Regions from separate parts of the Metasolibacillus sp. FSL H7-0170 genome, predicted to be linked through region 1. Evidence: riboswitches for the same ligand, from Rfam matches in the RefSeq annotation. Region 1 holds a riboswitch; each other region holds the start of a gene.
What was found. Region 1 has a riboswitch for thiamine pyrophosphate ahead of thiT (energy-coupled thiamine transporter ThiT). Riboswitches for the same ligand answer to the same signal wherever they lie in the genome.
Positions count from the first base shown of each region.

Region 1 (5,273 bases):
CAGGAAGCGATAATTATTACAAATGAAATTAAAAATAATATGCAAAAAACATTGCATGCAAAAACTAAAGTAAAGGTGGTCGAAGCATGATTTACACGATGACATTAAATCCATCTATTGATTATATCGTGGAAGTAACACCTTTTCAGCTAGGTGCACTCAATCTTATTCAAAAAGAAGCAAAATTTCCAGGGGGCAAAGGAATAAATGTATCGCAAGTGTTGAAGCGATTAGGGACAGATAGCAAGGCATTAGGATTTGTAGGAGGCTTTACAGGTAATTATATTGTGAATGCCTTACAGCAAAAGGGAATAGCGACGGATTTTGTTCATGTTCAAGAGGATACGCGCATTAATATTAAGCTTAAGACGGGACAGGAGACGGAAGTCAATGGACGTGGACCGACAATTCAAGAGCTGGAGCTAGCAAATTTATTGAATAAAATTAATCGATTGGCTGATGGGGATGTACTTGTATTAGCAGGAAGTATTCCACAGTGTCTGCCAGCAACAATTTATGAAACAATGGCAGCGACAGTGACGCAAAAAGGTGCGAAGGTAGTTGTTGATACAACAGGCGAAGTATTATTAAATGTTTTGCCAAATAGCCCATTTTTAATTAAGCCGAACCATCATGAGCTTGGTGAGTTATTTAATGTCACGATAGAAACTATAGAAGAGGCAATTCCTTATGGGAAGCGACTTGTTGAAATGGGCGCACAGCATGTGATTGTTTCAATGGCTGGTGCTGGTGCTTTGTTATTCAGCAAGGAGTTGGCGCTTTATGCAAATGTACCGAAGGGTGTACTGAAAAATTCAGTAGGTGCAGGCGACTCTGTCGTGGCAGGGTTTTTGAGTTGTTATTTTCGCATGGGAGATGTGCAGCAGGCATTTCGGTATGGGGTGGCTTCTGGTAGTGCTACGGCCTTTTCATTAGAGCTATGTACGCAAGCAGAAGTAGAGGAGCTACTGCCGCAAATTCAATTAATTCACGTATAAGGGGGAGAGAAGGATGAGGATTACTGAGCTGTTGAAAAAAGATACGATGATTTTAAATTTAGCTTCAACATCTAAAGAGGCGGTGATTGATGAGCTAGTATCGAAATTAGATGTGGCTAATAGATTAGTAGATGCTAAAGCCTTTAAAGAAGCTATTTTAACACGCGAAGCACAAAGTACGACAGGTATCGGGGAAGGGGTGGCGATACCACATGCTAAAACAAACGCAGTGCGCACGCCAGCACTCGCTTTTGGACGCTCACAGGCGGGTGTTGATTTTGAGGCATTAGACGGTCAGCCAAGTCATTTGTTTTTTATGATAGCTGCCTCAGAGGGGGCGAACAATACGCATTTAGAAACATTATCGCGCTTATCGATGTTATTAATGGATGCGGCATTCCGTGAGCAGTTATTGAAGGCACAATCAGAGGATGAAATTTTAGCACTTATTGATAGTCAGGATCATGAGGATGAAGAACAACCAATAGTGTCAGCAAAGTCAGTAGCTTCACCCGGGGCAAAAATTTTAGCTGTAACTGCGTGCCCAACAGGTATTGCTCATACGTATATGGCTGCTGATGCACTTAAAACAAAGGCTGCTGAAATGGGTGTGGATATTAAAGTTGAAACGAATGGCTCAACAGGTGTGAAAAATGCGCTAACGGCAGAGGAGATTGCGGAAGCGACGACTATTATTGTAGCGGCAGATAAACAGGTTGAGATGGCACGCTTTGCTGGGAAGCATGTGATTCAAGTGCCAGTAGCAGATGGCATTCGAAAAACGCAGCAGTTAATTGAGCGTGCGTTAGAGCAAGATGCACCTATTCATACAGCAACAGGAAAACAGGAAGGAACAGAAAAGGAGAAGCGCTCAGGCTTTTACAAGCACTTAATGAATGGTGTATCAAATATGCTTCCGTTTGTTGTTGGTGGCGGTATTTTAATCGCAATATCGTTTATGTTTGGAATTAAAGCATTTGACCCGACAGATCCTTCTTATCATCCAATTGCCGAAGCATTGAACACAATCGGTGGTGGTAATGCATTTGGTTTAATGATTCCAGTATTAGCGGCATTTATCGCGATGAGTATTGCAGACCGACCAGGCTTTGCACCGGGGATGGTTGGTGGCTTCATGGCAGCAACAGGTGGGGCAGGTTTTTTAGGTGGTTTGATTGCAGGGTTTTTAGCGGGTTATTTAGTGCTTGGTCTGAAAAAAGTATTTGATAAATTGCCTACGTCACTAGAAGGAATTAAGCCTGTACTGCTTTATCCTCTATTTGGCATTTTATTTACAGGACTTATTATGATGTACATTATAATTGAGCCTGTAAAAGGGGTAAATGAGGCAATTACATCGTGGTTATCTAGCCTCGGGACAGGAAACTTAGTTATGCTTGGTTTATTGCTCGGTGGTATGATGGCAGTTGATATGGGTGGACCGATTAATAAAGCGGCCTTTACATTCGGTATCGCTATGATTGATGCGGGAAATTTTGCACCACATGCAGCAGTAATGGCAGGGGGTATGGTGCCACCATTAGGTTTAGCACTTGCGACAACATTTTTCAAACGCAAATTTTCCAAAAGGGAAAGAGATGCAGGGAAAACATGCTATATTATGGGCGCATCTTTCATTACAGAGGGCGCAATTCCATTTGCAGCAGCAGACCCAGTCCGAGTGATTCCAGCTTCAATTATAGGTGCAGCAGTAGCAGGGGCATTAACGATGATATTTGGTATTGGACTTCCTGCGCCACATGGTGGTGTATTCGTTTTCCCTGTTGTTGAAGGAAACCCAATCCTATACTTGCTAGCAGTAATAGTAGGTTCCATTGTCACAGCGCTTATTGTTGGCTTATTGAAAAAGCCAGTAGCTGAATAACTAGATATGCATTAGTTAACTACTTTCAGTAATCCACTAAAACGTATTGAAATACAAAGCGATATTCAGTACAATGAAACTGTTCTAACAAATAAATCATCATATGACCACAAGGGGAGCCGATTAAGTCGGCTGAGATTGTACACTCGTTGTACTGACTCTTTGAACCTGTAAGTTAAAGCTTGCGTAGGGATGTGGATAGAAACCGACTTCTAAGCGATGTTAGGCTCTGTCCTAACATTGCTTTTTTGTTTTCTATTCTTCCTCTTGGTTCCAATGAACAAAAGAAAGGAGACTTGTTATGAACAATAAAAATTTAGTAATTTTAATGGAAATCGCGATTATGGCAGGACTTAGCTTTATTTTAGGCAAGCTGGCATTTAGTCTTCCACAGGGCGGCTCAATAAGCTTTGGCATGCTACCAATTGTATTAGTAGCGTTTAGACATGGTGTACTTGCTGGTATGGCAACAGGATTTCTTGAGGGTATAATCAGTGCGATGATGGGCGGCTATATTTTGCATTGGTTTCAGGCCGTTTTAGATTTTGGGCTAGCCTCAACGGTAGTTGGTTTGGCAGCAGTAATGCGCAAGCCACTATTAAATGCGCTTCATGAAAAAAATAAAAAAGCGATTACACAATATATGACGATAGGCGTTTTGCTCGGTGCTACTCTTTCGTTTATTACGCATGTGTTATCAGGTGTTGTGTTCTTCTCTCAATATGCAGGAGACCAAAACCCATGGATTTACTCAATTATTTATAATGCAACACATATGATTCCGTCTGCTATTTTAACAATAATTGTAGGCTCTTTATTGTTTTCAACTGCGCCAAGATTATTAAAGGTAGCATAAAGTAAAATATCAAGAGGTTATCTGAAAAATCATTTTGAGACGACCACTTTGTACCGAAAGCGAAGCGATAGGTACAAGCATTTTAGCGAATATTTGATATAGAGTTAGGGAGGCTGTCCAAAAAGCCGTGCATAGCGGGCATTTTGGACAGTAGCGATGATGTTTCACAAAATGTTGATTCATATAAAGTGAACCTTCAATTAGTGGGGGCTTTGCCCCCCACTGATTGGTGATAGAGGAACACAAGCTAGGATCTTCGCATCCTGCGAAAACGCTTGTGTGACCAACATCGTGTTGGCCTCATTCTTAGTTTTTACAGGCTGTTTGATCCCCCACTTAAACATCCTGTTTTTATCTGCTGTTTTGAAGTGGGGGTCTTACAGCCTGCTTCTGCGGTTACTCGTCGCAAACAAATTTGTTAATACGCGATAAACAGAAAACGCCTCTTTTAAAAATGGGATGGACATTGGTTTTAGCTGCGCTATCCTTCAGTAAAAGGGAAGCGATGAAAACATCGATTTCAATGCGGTGTCAAAATAAAATAGACTTTTCGGACAACTCCCTTTGGTAGTTGATGAAAATGAATGAAATTTTCAGCCAAGAGCTATAGCAATAAGCAGTCCAAAGGATATTGAGCAAATTAGGATAATTGGGACTAATAGAAGACCTATATATCTTAATAATCTACTCCCTGTTTTCATTTTGAAGCCTAAAACCCCCACTACAAAGCTCAAGATAAAACAAAGCAGTCCTACGCCACAAAATATATAAAACAAGGTTACCTCCCAAGTAGTAAGAGGCGGTGGTCCTCCAGGCGTAGCTATACTTCTATTCCACCCTACTGACACACTTGAAAGAATAAAAAATAGCATGCCTAAAACTGCAAGAATTATTGAATATATGGAAAGCCTATTCATAAAAAACCCTCCTAATCAAACCATTTATAATTGATGATTTTAGCAAAGAAGAAAGGGCTGTCTCAAAAATCGAGCTTCTCCTCAGTACAATGAAAAATTAGCTTTATGCTTATTTTAAATTTTACGCCTTGGCATAATTGATTTGAATAAGCAATACCAAAAACGACCAAAATACCGACTTAGCACGGTTGCCTCCTAAAGCGTTTCTTTTAATAATGCTTTAATACGTCGTTTATCCGCATACATACTTTGATAAATCCAAAGACCTTGCTTATAAAAAATATCAGCAGATAAATGAAAGCCTAAAGAAAGGGCAATTACGTGAAATAATACGGGCATGTAAAAAAGAATATCGATTAACCAACTTGTTTGAAGGTGGCAATATTTCACTAGTAATACATACATTAAATGCAAAAGAGTAGAAAGGAAAACTAAAATACCCAAACCCATTACTATCGATATATAAAATGGGACGTATTGAAATGAGGAGGTATAACGTAAAAAGCCTCCCAATAATACAAAGCAAAAACTTAGTAACGCAATACCTAATAACCTTGTTTCTGTCATTTTAAAATTATTAAGTAATAACTTAACAATGATAGATGTTAAAATGAAAA
Region 1 is NZ_CP151964.1:3,233,334-3,238,606, forward strand. Features, by position in the region: gene MHH70_RS15070 (DeoR/GlpR family DNA-binding transcription regulator) at 1-90, shown strand, start outside; gene pfkB (1-phosphofructokinase) at 87-998, shown strand; gene MHH70_RS15080 (fructose-specific PTS transporter subunit EIIC) at 1,012-2,883, shown strand; TPP riboswitch at 2,986-3,093, shown strand; gene thiT (energy-coupled thiamine transporter ThiT) at 3,185-3,739, shown strand; gene MHH70_RS15090 (hypothetical protein) at 4,852-5,273, opposite strand, start outside.

Region 2 (5,273 bases), 1.0 Mb from region 1:
GATAATTGGAATCGTTTGAGAAGTAATCAGTAAAGGATAGAGAGATTGCTCTAAAACCTTTGAATAATGCATGGCTATAGCTATTGCAACCCCCAACACAAGAGAGATAGACAGGCCTATGCTAATAACTGCAAATGTAGCTGGAAGATGGGATTGCAATAATACGTCTTTCAACTCCCACAATTTGATAATAACCTGGGAGGGTGATGGGAGAATAAATGAAACATGAACAAGTCTTGCAACGACCTCCCAAACTACAAGTGTTGTGGAAAGTAATATGGCAGAATACATATATCTTTTCATTAGGTCACCTTCATTTTAAAATAATCGATTAGTTCATTTTTCAAATTAATCAATGAAGGCTCATCTAATTGTTGTCTGCTTCTCGGTCTTTTTAATGGAACATTGATTTCTTCAATCGTATGAATTGGTGTTTCACTAATGACAAAAACCTTGTCCGATAAAAATAATGCCTCTGAAATATCATGCGTAATAAAAACAATCGATGATTTAGTTTGATTCCATTGTTCTAACAGCCACTCCTGCATATACAGCTTTGTCATCGCATCAAGGGCTGAGAAGGGTTCATCCAATAGAAGTAAATCTGAACCAGTTAATATAGCACGTAAAAATGACGCACGCTGTCTCATCCCTCCTGATAGTTCATGGGGATATTTATTGTAAACATGCTCTAATCCGAAATCTTTTAATCTATTTAAAACTAATTGTTTATCGTATTTCTTATTTTTTCCTTCGAGTGGTAAAGCAACATTTTCCGCTATCTTTCGCCAAGGAATAAGTAAATCTTTTTGTGGCATATAGCCTACTTTACCTAGACGATTCGTTTCTTCATAACCATTTAGAAAAATAGAGCCTTCTGTTGGTTGTTCCAGTCCCACAAGTAGTCTAAATATAGTTGATTTACCTGTTCCACTTGCCCCAACAATACTGACAAACTCACCTTTATTTACTTGAAAATTTAACTTATTTAAAATATAGTGTGGCTGATCATAATAAAATGATACATCTTTAAACTGCAGTACATAATCATGCTTTTTATCCATACTCATAAAGTCTTTCATCCTTCTTGTTCAATTGATTTCCGCGTTCCCCTTTAACTTATGTTGATACCAAGATAAACCTCCATTTCTGTCACTTTTTCTTGGTGTTTGTCCATTCGTAAACAAAATGAATCATCGTTTTCGTAAAAGCAATAAGTTGATCGATGGAGCAAGATTCATTTACTGCATGAGCATTTTGAAAATCGCCTGGTCCATAAATGGCAGCTGGGATACCTGCGTCGCCAAACCATCCACCATCAGTAACGGAAGGAGATACATCAATCGTAGCTTCTTTTCCATGGTTCATTTGGTGAGAGGAGGACAATAATTGAACAGCTGGATGATTCGGATCAACTTCTAGTGAAGGGAAAATTTCGCCTTTGTCTTCAATCATCGAACTTCCTCCCCACACGAATGTCGGCGGATAGTGCCTTAGCCATGGATCCGACTTTGCAACAGAAAGTATATGTTCCTCAATCTCTCTAGATACCTCTTCATAAGTTTCATTAGGGTAGTAGTGAACAGTAATCCATAGTTTACATTCGTCAGCTATAAAAGCGGGCTGTCTTCCACCTTCAATAACAGCAGGGTTGATTGTATTTGTACCAGGTGGAAATCCTTCATATTGCTTAGTAACCGCCCAATGGCGCTCTAAATCTTGCAATCCTTCTATTATTTTCATCATTTTTTCAATGGCACTTGCTTGCAATAGTCCGCCACCTGCGTGAATCATATTTCGTCTCATAGCATCATGAAATGTTTTAGCACTTTTTATCGTAATCCAACCCGTGATTACCCCGCCTTGACCTTGTATATGTAAATCACTCGTATCAACAACAAGCGCAAAGTCGGCTTTATATCCTCGCTCACAACATTGAAGTGTACCAGCCTCTCCGACTTCTTCTCCGATGACAGATTGGAAAATGAGATCGCCCTTCACCTCAAATTTTGCCTCATGTAAAAGTTTTAATGCAAATAGGGCCCCTGCAATTCCTCCTTTCATATCAGCTACGCCCCTACCTATAATAGCCTCTTCAGTTACTATTGGATCAAAAGGATTCGTTAACCATTGTTCGTCATCTCGTATTTCAGCTACATCAACATGCCCATTAATAATTAAACTGCTATATAATTCAGGTTCCGTTCCTTTTTTCACCCCAACGACATTGGGGTCATCTGGATACACATCCCATATATCAATTTCAAAATTAAGATTTTTTAAATAATTTGCGATAAATTGTTGAATATTTTTTGTATTTCTTGCAGGTGGTGCGGGTGTTTCAAACTTTATAAGTGTAGTAACCAAATCAATCAATTCTTGTTTGCGATTTTCTACTTGAAGCATCAATCTCTCGATATTATTTGTCACAACATTCCCGCCTTTTTTGTAATAGAGAAACCACTTGCGAAAAGAAGTGGTCTGAAATCTATCAATTTATTTTCATGAACCGCTTCTTTCTACTAGGATGTACTAGTTTGTAAGTAGTAATACACCCTCTCTAGTGGTCAGATTCTATTTAATTATTCTTTTCCTGTCCATTCGATTATTATTTACACCAAATCAATATTAAATTTTTGCTAATTCTTTTACTGGCCACATTGAAATGTTTTCAGCCATATCCCAGAACATATATTCAAAGTAACTTGTTTTCACAAATATTTCTTCTAGTTTATTCAGTTCATCTTCTGGCTTTCCTTGTGCAATCTCATTGATTAAATCGATGCAATCTTCAGCAATTTTAGTAAACCCGTCAGAAGAATACATTTTAACCCAGTTTCCATAGAGTTCATGCTCTAAAGAATTTGGCCATTCAGCTAATTTTTTACCAATCCAATTGTAACTCCATGCACATGCTAATACTGCTGCAATCGTATTCTCTACTCCGCCTAACTGTGCTTGGCTAAGCATATAGCTTGTATACGCTGTCATTGTAGCAGATGGCTCTGTATTTTCTAATTCTTCGTTGGAAATCCCAAATTTCGCTGCATACTCACGGTGTAAATCCATTTCAAAATTCATTGTTCCATGCAATAAATTTGCAAAAATAGTCATTGTTTTTAAATCATTGGCTTTGGCACTCCCAATTGCGAAAACTCTAGAGTACTCTATTAAATACACATAGTCCTGCTTCATATAATGTATGAATTTTTCCTTATCAAGAGTCCCTTCCCCAATCCCCTTTACAAAAGGATGTTCTAAATAACTATTCCATACAGGCTGCACTTTTTTAAATAAACGATCAGAAAATGTCATTGAATTTACTCTCCTTTGTCATTACTAAAATATAATTGAGTAGGGGGAGCGATGAACTCCTTACCTCTCAAACTTACGTATGAATTTGTATACGGTGGTTCAATTAAACAGAAAGAGCTTTGTTTTGTTTGGCAAGCTCACCTAATCATACCTAGCCTTCTGTGAGATTTGTGTTCCTCAAATCTGTGTCTTGTCTTCAGAACTCTCTAGATTCAGCCCCTTTCTTTTTAGATAACCCTTATTTTTGTCATGGAAACTCGGAATTTGCACCTGAGAGTACATGTGTATACTAGGCACAAAAAACCCATTCCTGTAGTATAAGGAATGGGTTAATGTATATAACAAAATATATGCACATATTTCACCATTACTTCCCTACGCTAGTACGACCTAGATCAGGTTCAAAGGGTCAAGACTTGTCTCTCTCAGCAAAATTATGCTCCCCTAGTAATTTGAATATTTGATTGTATCTAGCTAATCATAGACATAATTGTTTGTCAAGTGGCCGCTTACAGTTACTTTCCTTTAAAACAAAATAAACAGCTCATTGTGATAAGGATTATTAATATAAAATAATCTCTAGATTAGTATTGAGAATATAATATTAATGCACCGTTCAACTAGCTTGTTATCTTTTGCTGCAACTTGTCAATATAGACATATAAAAAGTCGCTTAACACACAAAAGTTTCTAAATTCACGTAAATGCTTGTACTCCAATATATCACTAGTTAAACTAGTAATATAAAGTATAAAAGGATGGTGGCTTTAATGACGAATGAACAACCAATCGAACATGAGAATAACGAAACGATTAAAGCAGTAGAAACGCTTTTTGTCAATGAGTTTACGAATGGTGTATTAGATCCAAATAAGCCGATGCTTGGTCCGCTCCGAAATGGCGGGACAATTATTGCCAACACAGCACCTGGCTGCTGGGGACCAATGCTAACACCTGAAATACGAGGCGGGCATGAAGTAACAAAACCGGTATACATAGAGGGTGCTGAAGTTGGAGATGCACTTGTTATTAAAATTAAATCAATTCAAGTAACGTCCATTGCGACTGCATCTGGTACGGATGAAGCACTGCCAGACCGTTTCATAGGTGACCCATTTGTGAAAGTAAAATGCCCTGGCTGCGGCAAGCTACATCCACAAACGAAGGTTCAAGGAATCGGACCACAGGCAATTCGCTGTGCAATTTGTGATACAGCAACTGCGCCATTTGCTATCACAAATGGCTATACGATGGCTTTTCACCATAATGAACAATTAGGTGTGACAGTGGGCAAGGACGGTGCGCGAAAAATTGCGTTAGATGCTAATCATTATATGCGAATACCTGAAAACTCGAAGCAAAATCCTGTCGTAAGTTTAGCGCCTTCTGATTTAGTTGGCGTGTTAGCAAGAATGCGCCCATTTTTAGGGCAGTTAGGCACAGTGCCTTCAAAAGCGCTACCTGATTCACATAATGCGGGTGATTTTGGTGCGGCATTAATCGGTGCACCACATGAGTTTATTTTAACTGAGGAGGAATTAGTCTCACATAAAACCGATGGCCATATGGACATTAGCCGCGTACGTCAAGGAGCTACTATTATTTGCCCTGTAAAAGTGGAGGGTGGCGGTGTTTATATCGGTGATATGCATGCAATGCAGGGCGATGGTGAAATGGCGGGACATACGACAGATGTTGCCGGCATTGTACAATTACAAGTAAGCGTGCTAAAAAAGGTAGCTATCGACGGGCCAATTATTTTAGCGAATGAGGAGGATTTACCATATACTGCAAAGCCATTCACGAAAGAGGAAAAGCGCTTAGCACGAGAGCTAGCAGAGGAATATGGATTAAAGCAGCTAGAGGAGGCATTGCCTATTTCGGTTGTTGGAACGGGCGTCAATCTAAATATTGCAACGGATAATGCGGTGGAACGGGCAGCAGCCTTACTAGATTTA
Region 2 is NZ_CP151964.1:2,205,180-2,210,452, reverse strand. Features, by position in the region: gene MHH70_RS10190 (ABC transporter permease) at 1-303, opposite strand, end outside; gene MHH70_RS10185 (ABC transporter ATP-binding protein) at 303-1,064, opposite strand; gene MHH70_RS10180 (acetylornithine deacetylase) at 1,153-2,430, opposite strand; gene tenA (thiaminase II) at 2,629-3,315, opposite strand; TPP riboswitch at 3,671-3,771, opposite strand; gene MHH70_RS10170 (acetamidase/formamidase family protein) at 4,086-5,273, shown strand, end outside.
Region 2: linked by a shared signal. The riboswitch ahead of tenA (thiaminase II) and the one ahead of thiT (energy-coupled thiamine transporter ThiT) in region 1 are both predicted to bind thiamine pyrophosphate.

Region 3 (5,273 bases), 550 kb from region 1:
TCTTTTATGATGATTTTATTCATCGTATAATGCATGTCATTTATTTCAGTAACGAGTTCAAATAATTCATCTTTATTTTTTTTCATATTAATAACTCCTTATATTATAAAGTTTACTTTATTATAAAGTTGACTTTAATATTTGTCAAGATTAATAAAACATTTATATTTATCCGCTTTGCCGTTGAAGATATACAAATTTCCATTAAACTATGTACAAAAACGCTCACTTAATGATGTATAAAATCACTTGCCATCTAGAACTAGATGATTTTTTAAACGATAGGAATTGCCAACGGTAGTGACAACTACTGAGGTTTAGACCAACATGATATTGCCCACTCAGTCGCTCGCACATATGTTGCGGCGGTACTAGACTAGGTCTCCCTTTATCAGCGTGTCGTCTCGCCACTCGCTAAAATCAATCTAATGCATGAATATTATTTCTCCACTTATTTACTTTGTTAAATAGGGGCTGTCCTAAAGCCGTGCATAGCCGGCATTTTGGACAGTTAGCGATGATATTTCATAAGATGTTGATACATATAAACAGAAAACGCCTCTTTTAAAAATGGGATGAACATTGACTTTAGCAGTGTACTCCTTCAGTAAAAGGGAAGCGATGAAAACATTGATTTCAATACGGTGACAAAAAATGGATTTTCGGTCAACTCCACAAATGAAGCGTCCAAAATGTAGTGCTTTAGTACACTTTTTGGACGCTTCCTCACTAAGATATATTAAACTGATAAATCCAATGATAAAAACTCAGCACGTTGTTGTGTATGCTTGTCGAGCATAATTTGTTCAGGCTGGATGCCTTGTTCACGTAGTATTTCAATGTTTTGTGCAAGGAATTCATCGCTGCCAACAACGTAGAATAATCCTTCTTTGTCTGCGGCTAGATTTTTCACTTCTTCATAATAGTCTTTGCGATTATCGACGAACTGTGCGATGAATTTCTTGGCAGGTGCAGATTCAAAAATATTTGGGAATAAGAAATCCTTTGTGGAATCGATATTTAGTGAATGAATTTGATTCACATTGTCTGCACGCTCTAAATAATCAAGTACAAGTGGTCTAAAAGTAGCTAAGCCGACACCAGATGATAGCAGATAAATATTTTTATTGTCTCTTTTTAGCGGTACATTCGAATGTGTTTTAAAGATTGCTACTTCAGTGCCAATTTCAATATTTTTTAAAATCGATTTGAATTCAGAGCATTGTTCTTTAATGCGTGTTGTAATACCGATTGAATTTTCGTGCGGTAAAGTGGAGATTGACATATGGCGGATGAGCGCGCGGTTTGGCTTTTCTCCAGCATTAAATCCCTTTAGTGCGAAATGGGTGTGCGAGCCTTCTTCCCATGTAAAGCCCTCTGGAAGGTCCAGCATGTATGTTTTAACCTCAGGCGTTTCTTCAATAATCTTATTTATTTTCGTCCAGTAAATTTGCATTATATCTTCTCCTCACTTATTTGTATGTCACTATCTACTATACAATAAGTGATAACTATTCTCAATTAAATAGATTGATTATTTTAAAGAATATTTGACATTTAATTTTAATGCGTTATGATGGATTTGAAATTAAAATATGATTCTTTTTCTACTAGGGGTGCCAAATAATGGCTGAGACTTACTCTTAGAACCTGATCTCGTTAGTACGAGCGGAGGGAAGTAGATGGGAAATGAATTCGTTTAATAACGATGTATTTTGGCATATATTTGCTTACTTCATTCAAAAACGAAACCCTCCTACTAGTGTTCCTTTTAGAAAAAGAACAAATTAGGAGGTTTTTTTTATGAAATTTACTGATGAATTACGTTTAGCAACAAAGGAGAGCTGGGAGAAAAGCTTAAATCACCCATTTGTACAAGGCATTGTGAAGGGGGATTTACCTCTTGAAATTTTCAAAAATTATATTTTGCAAGATATCTATTATTTGAACCATTATGCAAAAATTCATGCGCTGGCAGCGGCACAAGCAGAGGATTTCGCGATTACCGCTTTTCTGGCAGAAAAAGCGCGCAATACCGCACAAGCTGAATTAGGGGTGCATGAAGCACATGCAAAAATATTAAATATTACTGAGGAAGATATGGAAAGCTTCAAGCCAGCACCAACCGCTTACGGCTATACATCACATTTATATCGCTCAACAATGTATGGAAATTTAGCCTATATTATTTCAGCTATGTTGCCATGCTATTGGCTATATGCTGATATTGGCAAGGCTTATGAGCACGCAAATCCAGAAACTGAAATTTATCGCAATTGGCTTGCGACATATGCGAGCGATTGGTTCCAAGAGGCAACACAGGCTCAAATTGATTTATTAAACTCACTTGTCGAGGATATGAACGAAAAAGAAAAAGAGAAGGTGAAGGAACAATTTATTATCGCAAAGGAATATGAACTAGCATTTTGGGAGATGTCCTATACATTTGAAAAATGGTTATCACAGCGTGATGAGAAAGTGAAGTCATAGGTGGAGGATATATTGCCATGCGAATAGTCTTGAAATATTTAGCATTATTATCACTAGTCTTCCTTTTAATGGGCTGTCAAACAAAGGAAGGGAATGAAAAGGTCCAACTGTTCTTAGATTGGACGCCAAATACAAATCATACAGGAATTTATGTAGCAAAGGAAAAAGGATTTTTTGAAGAAGTAGGCTTAGACGTTGAAATTATGCTGCCAGGCGAGGTACGTGCGGAGCAAATTGTAGGGTCTGGCAAGGGGCAATTCGGAATTAGCTTTCAAAATCAAGTAACGCAAGCGCGTTCAGAAGGTCTTCCTATTGTTTCAATCGCTGCCATTATTCAGAAAAACACTGGAGGCTATTATACGCCAAAGGCAAAGGGAATTAAAACGCCAAAAGACTTTGAAGGGCATATATACGGTGCATATGGCTCGGAATTAGAAAAAGCTTCTTTACAGGCTGTTATGAATAAAGAAGGTGGAGATGCTTCGAAAATTGAGACGGTACAAGTCGGCAATACAGATTATTTTGTAGCGCTAGAGCGAGACATCGATTTTGTCAGTATTTTTTATGCATGGACAGGTATTGAAGGTGAGATTCGTGATGCGGATATGCATTTTATTAAAACGACTGATTTTGCGCCAGAGTTAGATACTTACTCACCTCTTATTATTACGAACGATAAAATGATTGAAGATAATCCTGATACAGTGCAAGCCTTCATTAATGCTGTATATAAAGGCTATGAGTTTGCAATTGATAACCCGCAGAAATCGGCGGATATTTTAATTGCTGCAGAGCCCGACCTTCAGCCAGAGCTTGTGAGACGCAGTCAGGAGTGGCTATCTCCTCACTATAAAGAAGGTGCAGAGGCTTGGGGTGTTCAAGAGGCAAGTCGATGGGAAAATTTTGCGGAATTTATGGTAAAGCATCAGATTATCGGTGAAGTAGATATTCAACAAGCATTTACAAATGAATTTATCGCGAATGCAATGAAGTGAGGAAACAGCTATGAGAATAGAAAATATGTGGAAGCCGGTGCTAGCTCTTCTAATCGCAATTACTCTTTGGGAAATAGCAGTGAAGCTGTTGCAGATTGAAGTATGGGTACTACCTGCACCTTCCGTTATCGCAAAGGAAATGTTCATTGTTTTCCCCGCCATTTTCCCGCATATGCTGGCGACGATAAAGCTTGTATTCATCGGTTTTTCGTCAGCCATTGTGTTAGGTATTAGTGTCGCAACAATGTTACATATTTTGCCGACTGCACGGGAAATCGTTATGCCGTTTCTCGTTATTTCCCAAAATATCCCAACAATTGTGCTAGCGCCACTTTTAATGATTTGGTTTGGTCTAGGAGATTTCCCGAAATATTTAATTATCGCAACGACAGCCTTTTTCCCGATTGCCATTGCAACGCTTGATGGATTTAGACAAACTGAGCGTGATTTGATGCATTATATGCAAATGATGGGAGCGACGAAAAAGCAAATTTTTTTAAGGTTGCAATTACCTGATGCAATCCCAAGCATCTTCTCAGGAATAAAAATTGCTGCAACGTATAGTGTGATGACAGCCGTTGTAGCAGAATGGCTAGGTGCACAAAAAGGAATTGGTGTATTTATGACGTTATCTGCCTCCTCCTACAGAACGCCACGTGTTTTCGTTGCAATCGTTATAACAATTATTCTGAGCTTGGCATTTTTCGGACTATTTTTAGCACTTGAGAAATGGTTTACGCGCTGGAAACGAAATGAGGGAGTACAATGAGTCTGCACATTGAGCAGCTACATCATTCTTTCGGAGAAAAAAAGATACTTTCCGCTATTTCTTTCACTGCACAGGATGGCGAGTTTGTTTCTATATTAGGACCTTCTGGTAGTGGGAAAAGTACTTTGTTTCATCTTATTGGAGGCGTTTTAAAGCCTGAGCAAGGGCAAATTATGTTAAATGATTGTGATATTACGAGTGAAAGTGGAAATATGAGTTACATGCCTCAAAGTCCGTCGCTTTTTCCTTGGAGAACAGTATTGCAAAATGCAATGCTTGGTAGTGAGTTAGCGGGGAAAGCAGATGAAGCACAGGCGATTGAATTATTGCAGAAGGCCAATTTGGGAGAGATGGTGAACGCTTATCCCCATCAATTATCAGGCGGAATGAAGCAGCGTGTGGCATTTATTCGAGCGTTGCTAAGCCCGCAATCCCTTATCTGCTTAGATGAACCTTTCTCTGCATTAGATTCTTTTACGAAAAAAGAAATGCAGCAATGGTTGCTTAACATGTGGGAAGCGTATGACAAATCTATTTTATTCATTACACATGACATTGAAGAAGCCCTTTTCCTGTCGGACAAAATTATTATCTTATCAACAAACCCAGCAACTGTAAAAGCATCTATAAAAATTCCTTTTAAGCGTCCGCGGGATGAGCAATTATACTTGAGCGATGAGTTTTTAAAATGGAGGAAAAAAATCGTTGAGGTACTTAAAGGATAATTGGAGGGTGTCCAAAAAGCCGTATATAGCCGACTTTTTGGACACTGATGCTGGTGTTTTTGGGAAATTTAACTCATTGAAACAGAGAGCTTATTTTAAAACGAAAGAAACACAGGGTTTAACGATTTATCGCCTACATGAAAGAGAAGAAATGGAGATATTCCTTTCAATGTACTCACAACATAAAATTACCGTTTCAAACAGCACTTACTATTAGTTAGTAGCTGTAAAATAAAATTCACCTAGAATTTCATTTACTTTATATTGATCTGGTGCAAGCTCCTTTTCAATAAA
Region 3 is NZ_CP151964.1:2,682,975-2,688,247, forward strand. Features, by position in the region: gene MHH70_RS12660 (MarR family transcriptional regulator) at 1-86, opposite strand, end outside; gene MHH70_RS12665 (dihydropteridine reductase) at 740-1,456, opposite strand; TPP riboswitch at 1,603-1,694, shown strand; gene tenA (thiaminase II) at 1,804-2,490, shown strand; gene MHH70_RS12675 (ABC transporter substrate-binding protein) at 2,508-3,485, shown strand; gene MHH70_RS12680 (ABC transporter permease) at 3,496-4,254, shown strand; gene MHH70_RS12685 (ABC transporter ATP-binding protein) at 4,251-4,979, shown strand; gene MHH70_RS12690 (DsbA family protein) at 5,193-5,273, opposite strand, start outside.
Region 3: linked by a shared signal. The riboswitch ahead of tenA (thiaminase II) and the one ahead of thiT (energy-coupled thiamine transporter ThiT) in region 1 are both predicted to bind thiamine pyrophosphate.

Region 4 (5,273 bases), 400 kb from region 1:
GGAATTTGCCCCTTGAAAGATTGTTTGAATTTTCATTGATAGTACAGTGTTTTTATAGCTCCAACTTCGTAAATAGTCGTAGCTGCGATTAATAGTCATACGGTATAAATATGTACGATAACTAGCATTGCCTCGAAAATCCTGCTGTTTTTCAAAAGCTTTTAACAGGACATCTTGAACGATATCCTCTGCTACTTCCTTGCTTTTCACATATGTAAAGGCGAGCCGCAACAGTTCCTCACCATGCTCACGAATAAATTGCTCTAGCTGTGACAACCGCTATCCCCCCTTTTTCGTTTCACGTTAGACGGAGCACCTGCTCATTTGGTTTCAAATTTTGAAACTATGTTTTATTTACAGCGTATAATAAAGTGAACCCCCAGTCCATAAAGGCTCTCACATACTTCTATGAAATTGATGATAAAAGAACGGTTAAAATTTGGGATTTTACAAATGGAGGGATGGCAATGCGTGTACTGCTAGAAATCAAAGGAACTTCACAATACGATGCGAGCGTTCAGCCAAATTACCAAAATTCTGCATGTGGTCCAACAACGCTACACGTTATTTTAAAGTATTTTCACATAGCCAAAGAAATTAATGATTTATATAAACAGCTAGGTACAACAAAAATCGGCTTATTTCAATGGCGTCTCATCAAAAGAATGCGCAAGTTGTTCGGTGCTAATTTTACTATTCAAGGTTGCTCGCTTGCAGAAGCATTGGCACAGCTTGAACAAGGAAATCCTGTGGCATTGAAATTCGACCAATATTTTAACCTACAGTGGCGGTCAAAAAAGAAGCCTCTATTCAAATATCATTGGGTTCCACTCATTGGCTATGAAAGAAAAGACGGGGAATTATATTTAATCATCCATGATAACGGTGGACGAGGCCGAAACAGCCAAATACGTTCATTTTGCTATGAGGACAATAAGCATGTGTTAAGCTTTGTAAAAATAGAGCAGAAAAATACATAAGGGCTATATGAAAAAGCAACTGCCTTTCCATATAGCGCTAGAACCTGCTGCTCCGTTTATCCCGCATTAACGGGCAGTAAGACGCCCACTTTAAAACTTATGTGAAAATATGCTAAGGATAAGTGGGAGATTAACTGCCCGTAAATGCCCGAGTGGTTCAACTAACAATCCGTGGAGAAAAGCATCCACGGATTGAAGGTTCACTTTATCCCGCATTAACGGGCAGTAAGACGCCCACTTTAAAACTTATGTGAAAATATGCTAAGGATAAGTGGGAGATTAACTGCCCGTAAATGCCCGAGTGGTTCAACTAACAATCCGTGGAGAAAAGCATCCACGGATTGAAGGTTCACTTTATCCCGCATTAACGGGCAGTAAGACGCCCACTTCAAAACTTATGTGAAAATATGCTAAGGATAAGTGGGAGATTAACTGCCCGTAAATGCCCGAGTGGTTCAACTAACAATCCGTGGAGAAAAGCATCCACGGATTGAAGGTTCACTTTATCCCGCATTAACGGGCAGTAAGACGCCCACTTCAAAACTTATGTGAAAATATGCTAAGGATAAGTGGGAGATTAACTGCCCGTAAATGCCCGAGTGGTTCAACTAACAATCCGTGGAGAAAAGCATCCACGGATTGAAGGTTCACTTTATCCCGCATTAACGGGCAGTAAGACGCCCACTTCAAAACTTATGTGAAAATATGCTAAGGATAAGTGGGAGATCAACTGCCCGTAAATGCCCGAGTGGTTCAACTAACAATCAGCTGGGATGAGAAACATCCCCACTGATTGAAGTTTCACTTTATGATACAGAAGCTATGCCATGTAATTTTTTGCGACGAGTAACCTTATTTTCTATATCGTTTCAAAACGCTTTGCAAATACAGTGTTGCGCAAACTTACTGCAATAATAACCCCTAGCACCGCACCAATTGCACTTGACACGAAGAAGGCTGGCATAAAAGCAAGTGCCGTAACAGATGTACCCATTAATATTTTTGCATATGGGACAGCTACTAATGATGCAATCACACCTGTACCAATCACTTCACCAATACCCGCCAGCCATACTTTATGGCTATATTTATAAGCTATAGCCGCTAAAAAAGCCCCGATGACACTACCCGGAATCGCAAGTAACGAGCCTGTTCCCGTAAAAATACGAACTAATGCTGTAACGAAAGCAATTACTACAGCTGGCACAGGTCCTAACAATATAGCACTCACAACATTGACAGCATGTTGAATAGGATATGCACGCGCAATACCTGTAGGAATCGCTACAAACATTGAACCTGCCACTGCAATGGCCACAAACAGCGCCATAACAGTTAATTTACGAACTGACATAAACAACACCTCTTTTAATTGTTATTTTTGAGCATTACTTATCAGCGGATTTGCGCAAATTATTTGCACATTTCTTTCCAAGCAAATTTTCCTCCTAAAAATAAATTTAAAAATGCCGCACCCATTGTAGAAAGGGAGCGGCATAGAGTGAGCAAATTCAATCAATGTCGCCACTTCCCTACGCTAGTGTGAGCTAGATCAGGTTCAAAGGGTCTGCATAGTACATATACATCTCAGCCTTTCAAAAGGCTCCCCTAGTGGTGCAAGCAATTTTCTTCTATTATTACGGTAATTTTGTTATTCGTCAATGTCTTTATAGACCAAGCGAACGTGCGTGGCGGATAATTAAGCGCAAGCCTTTATTATCCAGCTGTGATGCAACCGCCTCATTAAACGCAGGAACTACTAAGTCATTCAGCTCCGCTTCAATGGCTGCATCGCAATTAATTGTCGCGAGCTGATGCGAGAGCTTTAGCATGTCCATACTTTCATGGATTTTAGTACGCTGCGCAGGCTTTAGTTGGTCAAGTGCTGCTAGCACTCCCTCAATTGAATGATAGGTTTGAATGAGTTGCAGTGCTGTTTTAGGACCAATTCCTTTGACACCCGGATAGCCATCGCTCGCATCCCCCATAAACGCCTTCACCTCAGCAAATTGCTTTGGGGCGATGCCATATTCTTCGCGAAAGCGCTGCTCTGTGTACGTATCATATTCTGTATAACCCTTTTTAGTAAAAGCGATTGTTGTCTTATCATTTAATAATTGTAATAAGTCGCGGTCACCGCTAATGACAGTAATCTCCGCATCGTCTTTCCATTTCTCAATCATGGAGCCGATTAAATCGTCTGCCTCCAAGCCGCTAATGCCGAAGTTTTTCCAGCCCATCATTTCTGATACATCCTTCACCATATCAAACTGTGGCAGCATTTCTTCTGGTGGTGCAGGGCGGTTTGCTTTATATCCCTCGAATAAATCATTGCGGAATGTATGCATGCCCATATCCCAACAAACAGCTAAATGTGTCGGCTTCATCAAGTTTTGAGCTGTTAAAACATGACGGGCAAAGCCTTGTACTCCATTTGTTGGCGTGCCATCCTCTAAACGAATATATTGTTTCATCGCAGCGGAGGCGAAAAATGAACGAAATAGTAGTGCCATGCCATCAACAATAAGTAAATGTGGTTTTTCCATATGTATTCCTCCATTCCCCCTTAGCATAACATGACGCTAGCGAAAAAGTCATTTTGCGCCTGCTTCTAGCGTCTTACATAGGCGAAAAGAGTCATGCCTACACCTAGTGCAGCACAAACTAAATACATTTGTGAATAAGGTAGTAAATCTGCGACTGATCCCATCACTCCCCCTCCTAAAGTAATACCTAAGTCTGCTGTCGCAATAAATAGACCAAGCAGTATGCTACGATTAGCGCTCGGCAATACAAAGGTTAAATAGGTTGTTAAAAAATGATTATCACAAACAATTGTCAATGCTTTTTCTAAGAGAAATCGAAAAAAGCTGCTTACCTACTTATCCAAAGGATTTTCGGTAAACAGCTTCGTTAATAATCAATAACGCTTCAGCTAACTATAATCTAGATTTTCTTAAGCTTGCTTAAAAACTTCTCTTTATTAACGAGTGTTTAGCTACCCGCTGAAATCGGTCAAATGCTTACATTCACCTCCCCATCTTTAAAGGTAGGTGACCTCTGTATCTGTCGCTTAACTATCGGTACAGAAAGCATTTGCCCCAAAAATTAAGGCATTAAATATTGTGCAATTTTCTCTACATCTTTATTGAATACACGGTCCTCTGTAATACCTGCCGCAATTTCACGGATTTCTTGCCATTTTTCATATAACTTTGGAGCCATTTTCTTCACATCTCGATATTCAACAGCTGTCGCAGCACAAAATGCTTCAATAGCTAAAACACGTCGTGTATTCGCAATTATATTATAGGCATGGCGCGCGCCTGTTGTCCCCATGCTAACATGGTCCTCTTGATTTGCAGAAGATGGAATAGAATCAACAGATGCTGGATGTGCAAGTGTTTTATTTTCTGATACGAGGCTTGCTGCTGCATATTGTAAAATCATCGCTCCCGATTGCAAGCCTTGGTGTGCACTTAAAAATGCTGGTAACCCTTCGCTTAGAGCTGGATTGACAAGACGCTCGATACGACGCTCAGAAACATTCGCTAATTCAGCAACACCAATTTTTAAGAAATCCATCGCAAAAGCAATTGGCTGACCGTGGAAATTCCCTCCTGAAATAACGCAGTCCTCTTCATCAAAAATTAATGGATTATCTGTCGCCGCATTCATTTCAATTTCTAGCTTTTCCTTTACGTAGTTTAAAACTTGCCAGCTTGCCCCATGAATTTGTGGAATGCAGCGTAAAGAATAAGGGTCTTGTACACGCAATTCACCTTGCGTTGTCATGAGCTCGCTGCCTTCAAACCAATCGCGCATACGAGCTGCTACAGCGCTTTGTTCTTTAAAGCCGCGCACCTCATGAACAGTAGGATGGAAAGCATCTTTAATACCTCGTAAACTCTCCAATGTTAAGCCGCTAATCCACTCGCTCGCGTAGGCTAACTTTTCAGCTTCAATATAGTTTACAACACCCTGTGCTGTCATTGCTTGTGTTCCATTAATAAGTGCAAGACCTTCCTTTGCTTGCAAGACGATTGGCTCTACATCGTATTTATTCCAAACTTCACTCGCTGCAAGCACTGTACCATCTCGCAAAACTTCGCCTTCTCCAATTAACGTTAAGACTAAATGAGATAATGGAGCTAAATCGCCTGATGCCCCAAGTGAGCCTTGCTGTGGAATGGCTGGATGAATTTGTTCATTGACCATCATCGCCAAACGTTCCAATACTTCATAGCGAATGCCTGAAAATCCTTTTAATAGAGCATTTAAGCGTAACACTGT
Region 4 is NZ_CP151964.1:3,629,694-3,634,966, reverse strand. Features, by position in the region: gene MHH70_RS16960 (sigma-70 family RNA polymerase sigma factor) at 1-276, opposite strand, end outside; gene MHH70_RS16955 (C39 family peptidase) at 468-980, shown strand; gene thiW (energy coupling factor transporter S component ThiW) at 1,840-2,334, opposite strand; TPP riboswitch at 2,493-2,600, opposite strand; gene MHH70_RS16945 (5'-3' exonuclease) at 2,648-3,526, opposite strand; partial or broken gene MHH70_RS16940 (MFS transporter) at 3,592-3,795, opposite strand; gene hutH (histidine ammonia-lyase) at 4,089-5,273, opposite strand, start outside.
Region 4: linked by a shared signal. The riboswitch ahead of thiW (energy coupling factor transporter S component ThiW) and the one ahead of thiT (energy-coupled thiamine transporter ThiT) in region 1 are both predicted to bind thiamine pyrophosphate.